DNA from 4 places in the Staphylococcus pseudoxylosus genome. Region 4 is predicted to be linked to each of the others. Evidence: predicted binding sites of a transcription regulator. Region 4 holds the regulator's gene; each other region holds the start of a gene.
The links. Region 4 encodes Rex, which represses fermentation and respiration genes when NADH is low (regulators of the CRP and FNR family bind a similar motif). Its sites were predicted from a motif close to TTGTGAAATATTTCACAA; they were not measured.

Region 1 (3,224 bases), 340 kb from region 4:
AGGAAGCAGAAGTAGAAAAAGAAGAAGCACAAACAGACACCGAAAATAAAAATGATGAAAATAGCAAAAAGATAGAAAATTTAAAAACAAAAAATGGTTTTAACCCAAAAACAAATGAAGTAAAACAAGAGCCTAAAAATGATCCAATAAAAGTAAAAGATTCAGAAGCAAATAAACAAGCTACAACGCGTAATCGTTCTAAAGTGCAACAATCTGAGGTCGAATCTTTATTAAAAACTGCTAAAAAAGCAGAACAAGGCGTACATGTAAATAAATATCCAATTATATTGGTACATGGTTTCTTAGGATTAATGGATGGTAATAAACCAGATTTGTATCCAAATTATTGGGGTGGAAAGAAATACAAAGTAAAGGAAGCATTAGAAAAAGCAGGTTATGAAGTATACGAAGCGAGTATAAGTGCAGTTGGCAGTAATTATGGTCGTGCTGTAGAGTTATATCATTACATTAAAGGTGGTCAAGTAGATTATGGTGCGGCACACGCTGCAAAATACGGACATAATAGATACGGTAAAACATACGAAGGTGTTATGCCAAATTGGAAACCAGGTCAGAAAGTACATCTAATTGGTCACAGTATGGGTGGACAAACGATTCGTTTACTAGAGCAATTTTTACGTTTTGGAAATCCAGAAGAGATTGAATATCAAAAACAACATGGTGGAACAATTTCTCCATTATTCCAAGGACAAAAAGATAATATGATTTCATCAATTACAACATTGGCAACACCGCATAATGGCTCTCAAGCTTCTGATAAGTTAGCAAATACAAATTTTATCAAAAATGTATTAAACAATATAGCGAAATTAGGTAATAATAAAAAATCTAAAATTGATTTTGGACTTTCACAATGGGGATTCGAACAGCAACCTAATGAAACTTATATAGAATATGTAAATAGATTGAAAGATAGTCCGATTTGGAATACGGAAGATGTAGCAACTAGAGATTTAACAACATTTGGTGCAGAAGATTTGAACTTAAATACATCAGTTAACCCTAATATTGTATACACATCTTTTGCAGGACAAGCAACGAAAAAAAATAGTTTGGGTCATCACAGACCTAATAAAGGTTTGTTTGGATTAATGGACTTAACAAGTAAATTGATAGGTAAAGATTCCAGAGAAGATTGGCAAGAAAATGATGGTGTTGTACCAGTTGCTTCTGCATTAAGTCCAACTGGACAACCCGCTAAAAAAGTAAAAGACTTAACACAAGCTACAGAAAAGGGTGTTTGGAATGTGATGCCAATTAAAAATGATTGGGATCATGTAGATTTCGTAGGGCTTGATAACCTTGATAGAAAACGTACAGGACAAGAACTTGAAGAGTTTTATACTGATATTATTGACCATTTAATGCGTGTAGAGGCACGTGAAGAACAAGCAGTTGCCGTATAAATAAAAGAAATATGACTTTCAAATTTTAATCAAAGCTCCCTTACTTGTAATGGTGGTAATCATTATTACGATTAAAGGGAGTTTTTTATATTCGAAAAGTTATTAGGGGATTCTTTTGTTTAAATAGGTAAATCCCTAATATTTAGACTTTGTGAAAAAATGTACAATGATTGTAAGAATTAAAGAAATACAAAATTTGAGAATGCTATATAAATTATACATGAATGATGTGAGAGGATGTATAAAATGAAAAAATTTGGATTGCAATTCTTTAAGCCAACAGAAAAATTTAATGGTGATTGGTCAATCTTAGAAAGTAAAAGTCGTGAATGGGAAAAAATGTATAGAGAACGTTGGAGTCATGACAAAGTAGTCAGAACAACACATGGTGTGAACTGTACAGGATCTTGTTCCTGGAAGGTATTTGTGAAAAATGGTGTCATTACTTGGGAAAACCAACAAACAGATTACCCTAGTTGTGGGCCAGATTTACCTGAATTTGAACCCCGCGGATGTCCTCGAGGTGCCTCTTTTTCTTGGTATGAATATAGTCCTTTACGCATCCGTTATCCTTATATTCGTGGCAAGTTATGGGAGTTGTGGACAGAAGCATTAGAAACGCATCAAAACAATACGATAGCTGCTTGGGCATCGATTGTTGAAAATGAAGAAAAAGCTAAAACATATAAACAAGCAAGAGGTAAGGGTGGATTAGTAAGAACGAATTGGAAAGATGTTTCAAAACTCATTTCAGCTCAAATTATATATACAATTAAAAAATATGGTCCAGACAGATTGGCTGGTTTTACGCCAATCCCGGCTATGTCTATGTTAAGTTATGCTTCTGGTGCGCGTTTTATGAGTTTATTAGGTGGAGAAATGTTGAGCTTTTATGACTGGTACGCTGATTTACCACCTGCTTCTCCACAAATATGGGGTGAACAAACAGATGTACCAGAATCTAGTGACTGGTACAACGCAGCTTATATTATGATGTGGGGATCTAATGTCCCATTAACAAGAACACCAGATGCGCATTTTATGACAGAAGTTCGCTATAAAGGTACAAAAGTAGTATCAGTTGCGCCTGATTATGCAGAAAATGTTAAATTTGCTGATAATTGGTTAGCTCCGCATCCAGGCACAGATGCTGCAGTCGCACAGGCGATGACGCATGTTATTTTACAAGAACATTATGTAAATAAACCGAATGACTATTTTATTAATTACGCAAAACAATATACCGATATGCCATTTGTCCTAATGTTAGATGAAGATAATAACGGCTTGAAAGCTGGGCGTTTCTTACGTGCTCAGGATTTAGGGCAACACACTGAAAATGGCGACTGGAAACCTGTGATTTTTGATAAATTAGCAAAACAATTAACAGTTCCAAATGGCACGATGGGTCAGCGTTGGGAAGAAGGCAAACAATGGAATTTGAAATTAGAAAATGAAGAAGGTAAGCAAATTGACCCAGCAATGAGTTTTGCTGAAGATGATTATGAATTAAAGCACATACAATTTCCGTTTTTTAATAATGAAGGTAACGGTATATTTGAGCGTCCTATTGCTTTGCAAAAGGTTAAATTAGCAAATGGTGAAGAGAAATATATTACCACTGTATTTGACTTAATGACGAGTCAGTATGGTGTGAAACGTTTCAATCATGAACTTGAGGCATCAGGATATGATGATGCAGCGTCATATTATACGCCTGCATGGCAAGAAAAAATTACCGGTGTTAAACAAAGTGTTGTGACCCAAGTTGGTCGAGAGTTTGCACAAAATGCAATT
Region 2 (3,224 bases), 260 kb from region 4:
TCAGGATTTCTACGGTGGTAATTAATATAAGCTACAGTGATTAAGCCCCAAACAACAATGAATAATACAGTTGAAACTGTAGTGATGTATGTGAAGACAAGTGTTGCATTTGGAATAATATAGTTTAACAGTGCTGCAATCATAAGCAATGCACACGAAACAAATATTGCAATATGTGGCACACCATTTTTATTTGTTTTCTCAAAGTAAGGCGGTGCTTGTTTTTGTGTCGAAAGTCCAAATAACATACGGCTATTTGAGAATATACCACTATTACAAGAAGACGCCGCTGCTGTTAATACTACAAAGTTTATAATTCCTGCTGCAAAAGGTATACCAATCAGTGCAAACAGTCTTACAAATGGGCTTTCTTCTGGGTTAATTTGATTCCATGGAATGATGGACATGATAACAGCTAACGCACCTACATAGAATACTAAAATACGAATAGGCACACTGTTAACAGCTTTAGGTAGTGTCTTTGTTGGATCTTTTGTTTCTCCAGCTGTGACTCCTATAAGTTCAATACCTACAAACGAGAATAACGCCATTTGGAAAGACATTACGAAACCGCTCATACCTTTAGGGAATATGCCATTGTTATATAGGTTGGTTAATGATGCATGGCCAAATTGTGTGTCATAAGCCATAATAATCATAATTGCACCAACTATAATTAAAGCAATAATTGTAAATATTTTAATCAGTGCAAACCAAAACTCTAACTCACCAAATAGTTTAGCACTTAATAAATTTAGTGACATTAATACAAGTACACAAAATAATGCGCTTATCCAGTTTGGTATGTTTGGAAACCAAAAACTAACATACTTTGCAACAGCAGTTACTTCTGCCATACCTGTAATAATCCAACAGAACCAATAAGTCCATCCTGTGACAAAACCTGCAAATGGGCCAATATAATGATTGGTGACATCTGCAAATGATTTGAAATTCGTGTTTGTTACTAATATTTCTCCCAGTCCACGCATAAACATAAAAAGCATAAAACCAATTATGATATATGTAAGTAAAATAGAGGGTCCAGTTAACGCGATAGTTTGACCTGCTCCTAAAAATAGTCCTGTACCAATTGCTCCCCCGATTGCAATTAGCTGGATGTGACGATTACTTAGTTCTCTTTGTAATTCATGATTAGCCATAAAATTATACTCCTTTATTTAGTTAATTATTATTATGCTATGCAATATAAAATAAAACAACAATTTTTTTAAACAGAGTCTATAGCTTTTAGTATAATAATACATTAATTATTTGTTATTAATCATGATAACCAATTAAAATGCTATAAAAATTGAAGTGAGACAGTTTCCATATTAAAATGAATTTATAACAATGCAAGAGATAGAAGTGTGTTAAAGGGCATATAAATAAATAAGTATTTCATATTGATTTGATAAGAAAATATACTCAAAATATTCACAAAAGAGTCAAGATTGGATATAATGAGTTGTGAAAGCCATTTCATAATGAAATAGAAAAGGGGAATTTATATATGGCAGAGTTACAGAAAGGTTTAGAAGGGGTAATTGCATCTGAAACAAAAGTAAGTTCTATTATCGATAGCCAATTAACTTATGCTGGTTACGATATTGATGACTTAGCACAGAATGCTGAATTTGAAGAAATCATCTTCTTATTATGGCATTATCGATTGCCAAATGAGGATGAATTAAAAGACTTAAAACAAAAGCTTTTTGAATATATGACTTTAAATCCTAGAGTGTATAACCACTTTAAAGAATACGCGACAGGCAACGTTCATCCAATGACAGCTTTAAGAACTTCAGTTTCATATATTGCTCATTTTGACGAGCATGCTGAAGATGAAGATGAAAGTCAAACACTAGATCGAGCTATACGTATTCAAGCCAAAATTGCTTCATTAGTTACGGCTTATGCACGTGTTAGAGAAGGAAAAGAAATTGTTAAACCAAGTAGTGATTTAAACTATGCGGGTAACTTCTTGTACATGTTAAGAGGAGAACTACCTACTGAGATTGAAATTGAAGCATTTAATAAAGCACTAGTATTACATGCAGATCATGAATTAAATGCATCAACATTTACAGCTAGATGTGCAGTATCTTCATTATCAGATATGTATTCAGGAATTGTAGCGGCTGTTGGTTCATTAAAAGGACCACTCCACGGCGGTGCAAACGAACGTGTAATGAGCATGTTATCTGAAGTAAAATCTATTGATGAAGTCGATGAATATATTGATAATAAAATTAAAAACAAAGAAAAAATCATGGGCTTTGGACACCGTGTATATAAAGATGGTGATCCAAGAGCTAAATACTTAAAAGAAATGAGTAGAAAAATCACTTCTGAAACAGGACAAAGTCAATTATTTGATATTTCAGTGAAAATTGCAGATAAAATGAAAGCTGAAAAAGGTTTAATTGCCAATGTCGATTTCTTTAGTGCTACTGTATATCATAGTATGAATATCGAGCATGACTTATTCACACCAATCTTTGCAGTGAGTAGAACTTCTGGTTGGATTGCTCATATCTTAGAACAGTATAGAGATAACAGAATCATGCGTCCAAGAGCTCAATACATTGGTGAAACAAATAGAACTTATGAACCAATTGAAGAAAGATAAATAAATAATTAAATAAGAAATTTTATTTATAAAAATTGAAATTATAATTAATTCATGTATGATAATGGTTAGTACAACTAAAATAGAACTCAAAATGACGGAGGTTTTTTTACATGGCAGGAGAAAAAGTAGTTAAAACAAATGAAGGTTTAACAGTACCAAATAATCCAATAATTCCATTTATAATCGGCGACGGTATCGGACCTGATATCTGGAACGCAGCAAGCCGCGTAATTGACGCTGCAGTTGAACAAGCTTATAACGGCGAAAAGAAAATTGAATGGAAAGAAGTATTGGCTGGTCAAAAAGCTTATGATGAAACTGGTGAATGGTTACCTAAAGAAACACTCGAAACAATTGAAGCATATTTAATTGCGATTAAAGGTCCATTAACTACACCAATTGGTGGCGGTATTCGTTCACTAAATGTTGCATTACGTCAAGAGTTGGATTTATTCACATGCTTACGTCCAGTACGTTGGTTCCAAGGTGTGCCTTCACCTGTAAAACGTCCTGAAGATACTGATATGGTAATTTTCCGTGAAAATACTGAAGATATCTATGCTGGTATTGAATTTAAAGAAGGTAC
Region 3 (3,224 bases), 180 kb from region 4:
TATTCCGCTTATAGCTATGTTTCATTAATAGTGTAGCATGAATCAAATAGTAATGAAATCGTTTACAATAAAATATATTACACTTTAAATTATCAAATGCACTCATGAGTGCCATATTCAAGAGCATTATAAATTTAGTTGTAGGAAATAAACTTATTTTTAGAGTTGTATTGTTATGTTTAAAATGGAAAAACTACATGATATTTTGATACAATATACTTAATGAATTTAAAGAAGAAGGGGAAGTATGGATAATGTGGAAATGGGAAACCGAAAATGAAGCCAAAGGTGTTGTGGTGATTGCACACAACATGCTTGAACATACAGGTAGATACGCATATGTAATTACAATGCTTCGCCGTAATGGGTACCATGTGATTATGGGAGATTTGCCAGGACAAGGGCAAACTTCACGCTCAAACAAAGGTCAAATTGATAATTTTGATGTTTATCATGAGCATATACTTGAATGGATTCGAATCGCTAATGAATATAAATTGCCAACTTATGTCTTAGGCGTAGGATTGGGTGGCTTAATTGTTTTAAACTTACTTGAAAAAGTGGAGGTACCAATCGAAGGTTTAATGTTACTTTCTCCTTTACTTGAGTTTAAAAAAAGCAATAAAACTAGAAAAGATAAGATTATTTCGAATATAGGTAAACTTGCCAAAGACACTAGATTTAAAGTTGGTATTACAGTCGAAGATTTAACTAGAAACTCGGAAGTAATAGATGAAACAAATAATGATCAACTTATGCTACTAAAAGTAACATATCATTGGTATAAACAAATTATTGAGATAATGAAGGAAACAGTAAACCACTTAAAAGATGTGAAATCTTTACCATTGCTTTTAATGTATGGTACAGAAGATAAAGTAGCTGATGTCACAGCAATGGATTTGATAAAAGAAAAAATAACTACTGAAGAATTATATTTCAAAGCTTGGGATGGGTTATATCATGAAATACATAATGAGCCTGAAAGAGATGAAGTAATGAGATATATTTTAGCTTTCTTGAATAATAGTTCAAGTAACAATGGTTTCATAGTTCATGATGAAAATGAAGTCTCATAATAAGCAAGAAGTCTAAATAGAGGGCTGTCGCAAATGCTCACTTAATAAGAAATCGTACCATAGTGTGCGGTTTCTTTTTTTAAAATAACGGAGCGGAAAAGAAATATTTTGTATGTGAAATAAATCACAAAATCATTGCAATTTTCTTCGTGCTTTGTTATATTTAATTTGTGAAATAAATCACAAATTAAAGTTCATATACGTAAGGAGAGTCTTATTATGGAATATATTAAAAGTAATAAAGTAGTTTTAATTGGAGATGGCGCTGTAGGCTCTAGCTATGCATTTGCATTAGTTGCTCAGGGTGTAGCGGATGAATTAGTGATTATTGATTTAGCAGAAGAGAAAGTTAAAGGTGATGTGATGGACTTGAACCACGCTGCACCTTATGGTGGGTCACCTATAAAGATTAAAGCGGGTAGCTATAAAGATTGTGATAATGCAGACATCGTTGTAATTACTGCTGGTGCTGCCCAAAAACCAGGAGAAACAAGATTAGATTTAATTGAAAAAAATACAAAAATATTTAAAAATATAGTGTCTGAAGTTATGGATTCAGGATTTGATGGTATTTTCCTTGTAGCTACAAATCCTGTGGATGTTCTGACTTATGTAACAAGAGAGGTTTCAGGTTTACCAAAGGAAAAAGTCATTGGTTCTGGAACAATACTGGATACTGCAAGATTTAAATACGAATTGGCAGAAGAATTTGGTGTATCAGATAGAAGTGTCCACGGACAAATTATAGGTGAGCATGGAGATTCAGAATTAGCAGTTTGGTCACAAGCAAATATTGCAGGTCAACCGCTATATCAATTACTTAAAGATGATCCCGAAAAACAACACAGAATTGAAGAAATTTTTGTAAACACTCGTGATGCGGCTTATGATATTATTCAAGCTAAAGGAGCAACATACTATGGTATCGCTATGGGCTTGGTTCATATTACAAAAGCTATATTAAATAATCAAAATCTCATCTTAACAGTTTCTAGTTATTTAGAAGGAGAATATGACCAAAAAGATGTCTATGTAGGTGTGCCTACAAAAATTAACCGACAAGGGGCGGTGAAAGTATTTGAAATACCTTTAAGCCAAGAAGAAGAAAGATTATTCAACAATTCTGTCAATATTTTGAAAGAAATGCAAAATAAAATATCTCATTTAATTGCATAATTCATAGTTTGAATTTAAACTGTATATAAGATTAATTTTATTAAAAATTCTAATATTTATTCAGTGAAGAATTTATATCACAATGAATGATGGTTTTTATGAATTAATTTTACATGTTTAAACTTTATTCTATGATTGGGGGATTATTATATGGGGAAGGCATTTGCTGATAAAGTTGATGGCGTATTGCAATTGGAATCGGTATTAAAAGAAATTGACGATATTTTTGCCAAAGTACAAAAGCAATACAAAATGTCAAAAGAAGAAATATTGATTCTTCTTACACTTTGGAAAGAAGGTTCAATGACTTTAAAGGAAATGGATGATTTTGTTCATATTAAGTCTTATAAACGTACAAGAACGTATAATGATTTAGTTGAAAAAACTTGGATCATTAAAGAAAGACCACAGAATGATGAACGTACAGTTATCATACATTTCAATGAAGATTTAAAAGATCAACGGGAAAGTCTTTTAAATTTCTTTAAAGAAGAAATTGATGGCAAATCAACAAGTATTCAAAACAGTCTTAAATCTATCATTAATCTATAGGGAATAGTAAAGCCACAGTGCATAGGCACTGTGGCTTTATTTTTTATAAAATAAGTACTGTGATACATATATTATTTTGTATTTGCATGTGTCTTGTTATTATCTTTTTTCGATTGCACAAATAAATGGTGGATCGTTTTGCTGATTTATAAATTGATATTGTAAAATGTGAGCTTTGTTTTGATCAAAGTTTTTTAAATAATTTATTACAGCATCGCGTTCGATTTTTCCTTCTTCATGCCCTGGATATATTACTAAGATAATGATACCTTCTGATGATAAAATATCAAATATAGCTTCGATAGCTGCAATAGTACTTTTCGGTAGTGTAACAACCGATTTATCTCCTTTAGGAAGATAACCTAAATTAAATATTGCAGCATCTACCGCTCCATGTGATTCAACAGGTATATATTG
Region 4 (3,224 bases):
AGGAATCCGACCATTTTTATTTTACTTATTATGTTGTCTAATTGACTAAGTGAAGTTCACTTGCAGTGTCAATCTCAACTATTACTCTTAATTAAGCTTTTTGAATTGTAATTGTCCATGATGCATCATCTAACTGTTCATAATTTGTAACTGGATAGCCTTGCTCAGCTGCCCAATTTGGTAATGCTTCAGTTGCTTGCGTACAATCAAAATCTATTTTTAATTCATCACCATTATCTAACGTGTTCATTTTCTTTTGTGCTTCTATTAACGGGAATGGACAAACCATTCCAACTGTACCTAACTCGTGTACCATAATTTGTGCCTCCTATAATAATTATATTGTTTGCGTTTGTGACGTTACAGGTTCATTTGAGGTTTGCTTCTGCGCTTTTTTCATAGGTCTGATAAATACAAAATAACTCATTGTCCAAGCTCCTAAGATCATTGAAGCAAGTGCAATCCAACCTTTCCATGACATCGTTGCTGTTTCTACTAGTCCATTACCGATTGAACAACCACCTGCTACTGAAGCGCCAAATCCCATAAGCACGCCACCAATCATACTGTTACGAATCGTTTTTTTATCTGGTAATCTCCATTTAAACTCTCTTGCACCTTTAGCTGCAATATAAGACCCTAGGAATATTCCAAGAACTAAGAAAACACCCCAGTCTAATAATTTCAAATCACCAGTTACAAAGAACTGTACTAGATTAGCGGATGGTGTTGTAATACCTAGCCCATACATTCTTCCTGTAGACTCACTTACTGGCCATGCAATTAACGCGATGAGTCCTACTGCAATTGCAGCCACAAAGGGATGGTATTTCTTTTCAAATAAATAATGACGCATACCTGTGAATTTCTGTTTTAATTTAGGAATAGCAAATTTAGGTTTCGGTTTGCGTAATGTTTTGACTACGAAAAATACTGTAATAGCTGTAAGTAATGCTACCCATATCCATGTCGGTATCCCTGTAGTTTGTGACATACTCGTATTAACATTTGTAGGCTTATTTAAACCATCCATGAATGGTAACAGTAAACCATATTTCGTAGCTGCCGAAGTAAATGCATAGGCGATAAGTGCCACCCAACTACCTATTAAACCTTCACCTGCTCTATACCATGTACCGGTTGCACATCCACCAGCTAATATAATACCTAAACCAAATATAAATGAACCTATTACTGTCCCAATAATAGGGTAAGTTGACTCAGGTATTTGTACCAAACCAGTTGAAGTCAAAATGAGCAATCCTATACTTTGAACTGTAATAGCTATAAGTAATGCATAAAACATTTTGTTACTCTTTTGAATATACATATCTCTAAATCCACCAGCTAAACAAAACCGTGTTCTTTGCATAACAAAGCCTAAAAGACTTCCCACAATAATGCCGCTGATTATTAACCAAGTCATATTAATAACCTCTTTTCCGATAAAATCAATAAGATTAATAATATTAGAAATCGTATAAAATTTCAACCTTGCAACTCACAATTTTTAACTTTCTGCTAACTTATACAGTAATAATTTTTCGAAATTCAAATTAAACATCCATAAAAAAATAGTTTTTTATAAACACAGCACACTGAGTGTATTACTGTATCTATAAAAAACTAACTAATTATTTTTTATTTATTGCTATAATTTTTCATAAAAAATAATAAAGACTGTAATTCAATACCTAAATCAATATGATGTACTTGAACGTCTGATGGCGTTAGTACACGACTTGGTGTAAAGTTAAGTATCCCTTTAACACCTGAATCTACTAATACGTCAGCTACGTTTTGAGCCGCTTCTTCAGGCGTAGTCAATATCACTACATCTATATCTTCTTGTGATAATATTTCCTTTATTTTATCAAATGAACTTACTGTCACTTTACCTATTTGTGTCCCAATAACCTCTTCACGAATATCGAATGCTTCAGTTATAGTCATTTCATCATGTATTGAAAAGTTATATGTTAATAATGCTTTACCTAAGTTCCCTACACCTACAATTGCAATTTTAATCTCGTCATTTTCGCTAATTTCATTTTTAAAAAAATGTAATAAGCTATCAATATTATAGCCATAGCCTTTCTTGCCTAACTCGCCAAAATAAGAAAAATCTCTTCGAATCGTTGCAGAATCAATATTTAAGCCTTCACTGATGGCTTTAGAATTAACTCTATCAATGCCTTTAGATTTTAATGTATTGACGAATCTATAATATAACGGTAAACGTTTCAATGTGGCACGAGGAATCTTTTCGCTTTGATTAGCCAAGATCATTTCCCCCTAATTCATTATCTGTTATTCATTAATCTTATAATCACTACAACATTATACATGACTGAATAATAAAAATAAACAATGATAGTTTTAACAACACGCTGAATACTGTAGAATGATAATGAATAGAGAGGTGCAAAATCAGATGATATTATTACAACTCAATGATTTAACTAAATCATTCGACGGCGAAGACATTTTTAATAATGTGGATTTTGAAGTTAAAACGGGTGAACGCATTGGTATTGTAGGTCGTAATGGCGCCGGAAAATCTACATTAATGAAAATAATTGCTGGTGTTGAAGATTATGATAGCGGTCATATTTCTAAGAGTAAAAATTTAAAACTTGGTTATCTAACACAGCAAATGACATTAAATACAGATCAAACTGTATTTGAAGAAATGTCTAAGCCGTTTGAGGCAATGAAAAATTTAGAACGAGAAATGAAATTGGAAACAGATTGGTTAGCGCAACATGCGGATGAGTATGATACTGAGACATATAAATCTCATATCGATCGCTATGAAGCATTATCCAATCAATTTGAACAACAAGATGGCTATCAATATGAAAGCAAAATTAAAACAGTCTTACACGGACTGAATTTTAGTGAAGCGGATTTCGACCGACCTATCAATGACTTTAGCGGCGGCCAAAAAACAAGATTATCTTTGGCACAAATGTTATTAAGCGAGCCTGATTTATTACTTTTGGACGAACCCACCAACCATTTAGACATGGAAACGACCCAATGGTTAGAAAGTTATTTAAATTACTTTAAAGGTGCCATCGTAATTATTAGTCATGATAGATACTTCTTAGATAAAATTGTGACTCAAATTTATGACGTTGCACTCGGTGATGTCCAACATTATGTAGGTAATTATGCTCAGTTTATTGATCAAAGGGATAAATATTATGAAAAACGTATGC

Region 1: LG295_RS03145 (nitrate reductase subunit alpha) is a predicted target of Rex. The motif match lies at 1,577-1,594, and genes of this name have one in related genera.
Region 2: LG295_RS06270 (citrate synthase) is a predicted target of Rex. The motif match lies at 1,429-1,446, and genes of this name have one in related genera.
Region 3: LG295_RS05925 (L-lactate dehydrogenase) is a predicted target of Rex. The motif match lies at 1,248-1,265, and genes of this name have one in related genera.

Annotation. Positions count from the first base shown of each region.
Region 1 covers NZ_CP085024.1:702,281-705,504, forward strand. Annotated here, with positions in the region: gene lip (YSIRK-targeted triacylglycerol lipase) at 1-1,427, shown strand, start outside; gene LG295_RS03145 (nitrate reductase subunit alpha) at 1,674-3,224, shown strand, end outside.
Region 2 covers NZ_CP085024.1:1,305,873-1,309,096, forward strand. Annotated here, with positions in the region: gene LG295_RS06265 (amino acid permease) at 1-1,163, opposite strand, end outside; gene LG295_RS06270 (citrate synthase) at 1,517-2,635, shown strand; gene icd (NADP-dependent isocitrate dehydrogenase) at 2,749-3,224, shown strand, end outside.
Region 3 covers NZ_CP085024.1:1,222,977-1,226,200, forward strand. Annotated here, with positions in the region: gene LG295_RS05920 (alpha/beta fold hydrolase) at 255-1,079, shown strand; gene LG295_RS05925 (L-lactate dehydrogenase) at 1,299-2,255, shown strand; gene LG295_RS05930 (transcriptional regulator, SarA/Rot family) at 2,406-2,807, shown strand; gene LG295_RS05935 (class I SAM-dependent methyltransferase) at 2,907-3,224, opposite strand, start outside.
Region 4 covers NZ_CP085024.1:1,045,320-1,048,543, reverse strand. Annotated here, with positions in the region: gene LG295_RS04890 (sulfurtransferase TusA family protein) at 92-316, opposite strand; gene LG295_RS04885 (YeeE/YedE family protein) at 338-1,426, opposite strand; gene LG295_RS04880 (redox-sensing transcriptional repressor Rex) at 1,642-2,289, opposite strand; gene LG295_RS04875 (ABC-F family ATP-binding cassette domain-containing protein) at 2,435-3,224, shown strand, end outside.